2 regions of the Bacillus sp. GW823-FHT06A10 genome follow, and region 2 is predicted to be linked to the other one. Evidence: riboswitches for the same ligand, from Rfam matches in the RefSeq annotation. Region 2 holds a riboswitch; the other holds the start of a gene.
What was found. Region 2 has a riboswitch for thiamine pyrophosphate ahead of tenA (thiaminase II). Riboswitches for the same ligand answer to the same signal wherever they lie in the genome.
Positions count from the first base shown of each region.

Region 1 (3,425 bases), on a different contig from region 2:
TTTGAAAGTGCATCATCACGCTGATGAGCCGTTTTATGTCCTTTTGCAAGATCAGCCGCATGCGCTGCAATTTTGTACGTAATAACACCGGTGCGTACATCATCTTTATTCGGTAAACCTAAATGTTCTTTCGGCGTTACATAGCAAAGCATTGCCGTTCCAAACCAGCCAATCATCGCAGCTCCAATTGCGGATGTAATATGGTCATAACCTGGTGCAATATCTGTCGTTAATGGCCCAAGTGTGTAAAACGGCGCACCCTGACAAATATCAAGTTCTTTCTCCATATTCTCTTTAATTAAGTGCATCGGTACGTGTCCAGGTCCTTCGATCATCACTTGCACATCATGTTTCCAAGCAATCTTCGTTAATTCACCAAGTGTTTCAAGTTCAGAGAATTGCGCTTCGTCATTTGCATCTGCAATCGAACCTGGACGTAATCCATCTCCAAGAGAGAACGAAACGTCGTACTGCTTCATAATTTCACAAATTTCTTCAAAATGAGTATACAAGAAGTTTTCTTTATGATGGAATAAACACCACTGTGCCATAATCGAACCACCGCGTGAAACGATACCTGTCGTACGCTTTGCAGTAATCGGAATGTAGCGAAGTAATACGCCCGCGTGAATTGTAAAGTAATCAACGCCTTGCTCCGCTTGCTCAATTAACGTATCACGATACACTTCCCACGTTAAATCTTCTGCAATTCCATTTACTTTCTCCAGCGCTTGATAGATCGGTACAGTTCCAACTGGTACAGGCGCGTTACGAATAATCCATTCACGTGTCGTATGAATATTTTTACCTGTAGATAGATCCATAATCGTATCTGCACCCCAGCGCGTTGCCCACGTCATCTTCTCTACTTCTTCTGCGATAGAAGAAGATACAGCAGAGTTTCCTATATTTGCATTGACCTTCACATGGAAGTTACGTCCAATAATCATCGGTTCTGCTTCCGGATGGTTAATATTTGCTGGTAAAATAGCTCGACCTTCCGCGATTTCCTTACGAACAAACTCAGGCTCTACTCCTTCACGGATCGCAACATATTCCATCTCAGACGTAATGATGCCATTGCGTGCATAATGCATTTGCGTAACGTTTGCCCCTTGCTTCGCTCTAAGCGGCTGACGATCCATTTGTGGAAAGACAGGTGTATGTTTCGAAGCCACCTTCACACCGTCATCCTCTGGTTTCACTTCACGCCCTTCGTATGCTTCTACATCTCCGCGCTCCAGGATCCAAGAATGGCGCGGCGCCTGCAACCCCTTTTCCAGCTCCACTTTATACGCAGGATCTGTATAAGGACCGCTCGTATCATATACACGAATTGGCGGATTCGGAATGCCGTTCGTTTCACTTTGTTCAATCTCGCGCATCGGCACTTTCATACCCGCGCGTGGCCCATCCACATATACTTTCTTACTTCCTGGTAAACTCGATTTCAATTCAATTTGCTCAGATGAAACAGATTGTTTCATAACCTTTTTTGCCCCCCTGTACGTGACAAGGACGAGATATGGCCAGCGTATGCCAAAATAAAAAGAGCCAGGTCCATAAAAGAATAAGGACCTGGCTCATAAAGACATCATTATGTAAAGCCGTTAACTTCCCTACGCTGGTACGAGCCAGATCAGGTCCAAAGGGTTAAGAAGTTCACGCGCTTCTCTCTCAGCCTACGCATACGTTAGGCACCCCTAGTTTATCACTGATTTAATTTTCAATACTTTCTCATCATACACGATAATCTGAAAAATGCAAAGTTTATTTCTTTTGTTACTTATGGAATCATCCAAGTTAAATAATAAGCCTGAACATAGGTCATAATTCCCACAATTATTACGAAGAATAAACTATGCTTCACTGTAAAGGGGAATAAATCTAATTCCTTTCCAGCAAGCCCAACTGCTGCACAATCGATTGCGGAGAAATCATTTTTCCTGTTACACCGCCCGTTGTATTTGCTGCAACGAGAAGTACTTCAGATACACCGACTTGCTGCGCTGTAATCGCTTGTAAATTCGAGAACAGTGCATTCTCTGACGTATCAGATCCTGTTAAGAATACACCGATCCATCCTGGAAATTGTAGCAAGAGATGGTTCTATCACATATCATAACGCAATAACCGAAGCACACCCAGAAGCTGTACAAGTAAGCGATTGCTTCCACATTTTAAAAAATCTAACAGATTATGCGTCTGATGTATTAAAGAAGGAACTAAAGAACTCCGTAAAAATCCCTGTGGATGAATCAAAATGTGAGGAAACTTGTACGCAACAAGATAATATCCCGCAAAGCAATATCAATCGTAAACTAACTATTAAGGAAAAGTACGAACGTGCACTTCAATATAAAGCTGATGGGAACAGTAAAAGCTGGATATGTAGCCAGCTAAATATGGACGTTCGGACATATGACAAATTAATACGTCTATCAGAAGAGGAAAAGCAGAAAAAATTTAAAAAGCAAGCAACGATTATTCACTAAGAAAAGGTACAAAGGAAAATGAACGATATAAATGAAGTACGAGAGTTAAAGAAGCTTGGGCTTAGTAATAAGGAAATATCCCGTAGAACGGGCTTTGATCGTAGAACGATAAAGCGGTATTTCGATGAAGACTTCACGCCGGTACATGCTTCTTATGGAAAAAAACGGAGTAGTAAATTGGATCCTTACAAAGAGGAGATTAAAGATTTATTCGAGCGAGGGCTAATGAGTTCGAAAATAGAAAAAATAATCCAGGAAAAGGGTTATAACGGCTCATCATCTAACTTGCGAAAATATGTACATGAATTAAAGCAGAGGAAGAGAGAGCGCGCTCAAACCTTTAGTGAATCACATACTCTAACCGAAACCATAAAACGTTCAAATATCTTAAAACTTCTTTACAAGCCACTGGAAAAGGTAGAAGCTATTACACAAGAGCAATTTGAACGTGTTTGTGAAGAACACCCTATTGTAAAAATAGTTTATGACTTAACATGTGAGTTTAAAAACATCTTCACCACAAAGAGTGTTGAGAATCTCGACCATTGTATCGAGAAAATTAAGAATACTAATATACAAGAGTTTAAGAGCTTTACGAATGGATTAGCCCGGGATATTGAAGCTGTCAGAAATGCGGTAACTTATGAGAATAATAATGGTCTTGCCGAAGGGAGCATAAACAAGTTAAAGCTTATTAAAAGAATCATGTATGGTCGATGCCAATTCTCCACATTGCGGACAAAGATTCTACTTTTGGAGAGAATAAGACTTTTCAACTAACTCCGGGAAGAACCATTTTTTACTTGCCAAATACATTCATCAGTCCCGTTTGACAAAGAGCCTTTGTCTCTGCTGCATTTTGCTATTTCATTTCGTTCGTTAACATACTTTATTATAGTCATTTATGAACTTTTCTTCTATAATCTAATT
Region 1 covers NZ_JBXAHT010000003.1:314,210-317,634, forward strand. Annotated here, with positions in the region: gene thiC (phosphomethylpyrimidine synthase ThiC) at 1-1,487, opposite strand, end outside; TPP riboswitch at 1,600-1,715, opposite strand; partial or broken gene AC1Q8M_RS22410 (L-lactate permease) at 1,787-2,091, opposite strand; partial or broken gene AC1Q8M_RS22415 (transposase) at 2,037-2,198, shown strand; gene AC1Q8M_RS22420 (transposase) at 2,250-2,495, shown strand; gene AC1Q8M_RS22425 (transposase) at 2,514-3,275, shown strand.
Region 1: linked by a shared signal. The riboswitch ahead of thiC (phosphomethylpyrimidine synthase ThiC) and the one ahead of tenA (thiaminase II) in region 2 are both predicted to bind thiamine pyrophosphate.

Region 2 (3,425 bases):
ATTAAAACGACGTATAACGTTGCAGGTAAATGAACCGTAAATAATATGTCTTTTAGTTTCCATATCTTCATTACAATCGCAGACGGTGACGGTAAAATGTACATCTCATCTACAATTCTTGCTCCTATTTCCCACACAGCTAGTAAAATACTAGAAAGTGTAATAGCAGGAACTAATTCTTTCAATCGGTTCATCACACAAGTACCTGCCTTTGTAACATACTAAGAAGCTCATCTTTCAGCGCTAATACTTCCGGTTTATATAAATCTTTTCGTGTTCTGTTATGATCAAGTGGTACAATCCGCTCAGTCAAAGTCGTTATCGGCTGCTGTTCCACTACTAAAACTCGGTTCGAAAGAAATAACGCTTCTTCAACATCATGAGTAATGAATAAAATTGTTTTTTCCCACTCTTGCCATTGTTCAAACAGCCATTCTTGCAAAGAGGCCTTCGTTAAAGCATCTAACGCGCTAAACGGTTCATCTAATAACAATATCTCCCCGCCCGTTAACAAAGTTCGGATAAAAGATACGCGTTGCCTCATACCACCAGATAAATCTTTCGGATGTTTTGTCTCATATCCTTGTAAACCAAATTTATATAACAGTTCCTTTGCCTTTACTTGTGCTTCTTTCTTCTGTACACCTTGGCACTCTAGCGGCAGAGCAGCATTCTCAATAATTGTTCTCCACGGCAAAAGCATATCTTTTTGCGGCATATATCCTACAGGATGGTGCTTTGTTTCTGTCAGTTCTATCTTTCCAATACTTACCTTCTCTAGGCCTGTAATAAGGCGAAATAAAGTACTTTTCCCACATCCACTCGGTCCGATAATACTGACAAACTCTTTCTCATGTATAGAAGCATTTAATTCATGGATGATTGGTTTCTCATCGTAATGAAAAGAAACATTATGAAACTGTAGTATGTTCTTGCTCCTCAAATCCCCACATCTCCTTACGATAGGACATATCCCAGAATAAATATTCAAATCGACTGGAATATAAGAAAATCTCCTCTAATCTATCTAGTTCTTTCTCAGACTTTCCAACTGCCATTTCATTTAATAAATCTATTAACCAAATACAAAGATTACCGTATTCTTCCGAACTATATCCTTGAATCCACTCACCAAAAAACTCATGATCTCTTGCTCCAGGAATATCATTTAAACGCTTTCCAATTTCCCAGTAGCTCCACATACATGGAAGAAGCGCTGCTATTAATTCTGCAAGTGTGCCATTTTGAGATACAGACATCATGTAATTTGTATAAGCTAAATTTTTAGCAGATGGTTTCGCAGACTCTATATCCTCTATAGAAATTCCAAGTCTTTTTGCATATTGTTTATGGATTGTCATTTCGCCATTTAATATCCCATCAATTTGTTCAGCGAACTTTCCCATTACTTGTGGATTCGTTGCTTTTACAACACCAATCGCATATAACTTTGCATAATCTAGCAGATATAAATAATCTTGAATAATATAATACTGGAATTTATCTTTTTCTAACGTGCCATCTCCCATACCCACTACAAACGGATGATTATGACTCATCTCCCAAACCGGTTGCACAGTTTCTAATAATCTATCACAAAATTTCATTTCTCTATCCCCTTTCAATATATGTATCTAAATAAAAAACCACTTCTATATATAAGAAGTGGTTACAGCAAATAAAATTATACATTTATTCGATGTTCCACTTCCCTTCGCTAGTATTACCTAGATCAGGTGTTATAAGGGTTAAGGATTATTCCTCTCTCAGCAAATCAAGCACCCCTAGTGGTTTCAATATGAAATTTTCAAATAAAAAAGCCCCGTTTCTATACGCAAAGAAACGGGGACTCATTGTTAGTGTCCGAATTGCTTCCCTACGCTAGCATAATCTAGATCAGGTAATAAAAAGGATCAAAGGCTTACGGCCTACTCTCAGCTGGCAACACCAGCTCTCCTAGCAAACTATAAAATTATCACTGTCAGTATAACACCCTAATAAGACATCATCAACTGTTTTAATTTTCTTAATTATCAACAAAATATTGAAGTTATACAATACATACATTCTATTTTAGAAAATAAAACCCAAATTAATTGTATAAAAAGGAATCATTATCCTCAAAAAATTTATTTTTATATTGATTTCATATTACATTTATGTGAATACACCCACTATATTATATCTTTATACTATAATAAAATTAAAACTATACAACTAGAGGAGGTCTCTATTCCATGAATATGAAAGCTACGGCTTTAACAGCAACTACTGTAGCGATTGCTTCTTTACTTCCTTCTATGGGTGAAACAAATGTACAAAAAGCAAACGCTGAACAATTATCTAATGTTAAAACTGGGTATGTCAAAGTCGATCAAGTAGCATTACATACAGAAGATAACGTAAAAAGCACATCAATTGATACAATTCGCTTTAATACAAAAGTGAACATCCTTGAAACAACTAATGGTTGGTATAAAGTATCTGTTCATAATAAAGTAGGTTATGTACAAAAAGATGCTATTTTACTAAAAAACAAACTTCAATCTAATGATCAATACATCGTCAATGCTAATGCATTAAACGTTCGCTCTGAACCTAATTTAGAATCTTCCATTTTAGATGTATTACCAAATGGCAAGTTTATTACCGTTCAAGAAGATCAAGGCGAATGGTATAAAATATCACATAATGGCCAAACGGGTTACGTACAAAAAGCATTCATCTCTAATGGTTCACAACCCTTAGTAAAAGGAATCACCGTTCAAAATAATACAAAATATACTGTTGCAACACCTAATCTGAATGTACGTAGCAACACTAGTACAAGTAGCGCTCTACTCGGTTCATTACAAAACGGTACACAAGTACAAGTAGTAGAAACTGTAGGAACTTGGTATAAAATTCGTTTTGGCACAGGATACGGATATGTAGCAAAACACTATGTAGTACAAAATCAACCACAGGCTAAAACAGATCAGCCTTCATCTATTCCAGCTGCTTTCAAATTCCCTGCTCAAGGAAGAATTAGCTCAACCTTTGATATACGCTGGGAACAAATGCATTATGGTATAGATATTGCTGCTCCAGGGAACGTCTCTATCCAAGCTGCTGCTGCAGGTAAAGTTGTGAAATCTTATTATTCAGCTAGCTATGGCAATGTTGTGTTCATTGCGCATCAAATCAATGGGAAATTATATACAACTGTTTATGCTCATATGAAGGATCGTACTGTACAAACTGGTGATCAAGTACAAGCTGGACAATTAGTAGGTCATATGGGCAACACAGGTCATTCATACGGGCAACATCTTCATTTTGAATTACATAATGGAGAATGGAATTTTGAAAAAACAAATGCAGTAAATCCACTGCCATATTTAGTTAGGTAAATTGTATGCCACGCAATATACCTCTTATAATTG
Region 2 covers NZ_JBXAHT010000001.1:2,723-6,147, reverse strand. Annotated here, with positions in the region: gene AC1Q8M_RS00045 (ABC transporter permease) at 1-194, opposite strand, end outside; gene AC1Q8M_RS00040 (ABC transporter ATP-binding protein) at 194-943, opposite strand; gene tenA (thiaminase II) at 912-1,607, opposite strand; TPP riboswitch at 1,693-1,796, opposite strand; TPP riboswitch at 1,857-1,968, opposite strand; gene AC1Q8M_RS00030 (SH3 domain-containing protein) at 2,238-3,392, shown strand; gene AC1Q8M_RS00025 (hypothetical protein) at 3,398-3,425, shown strand, end outside.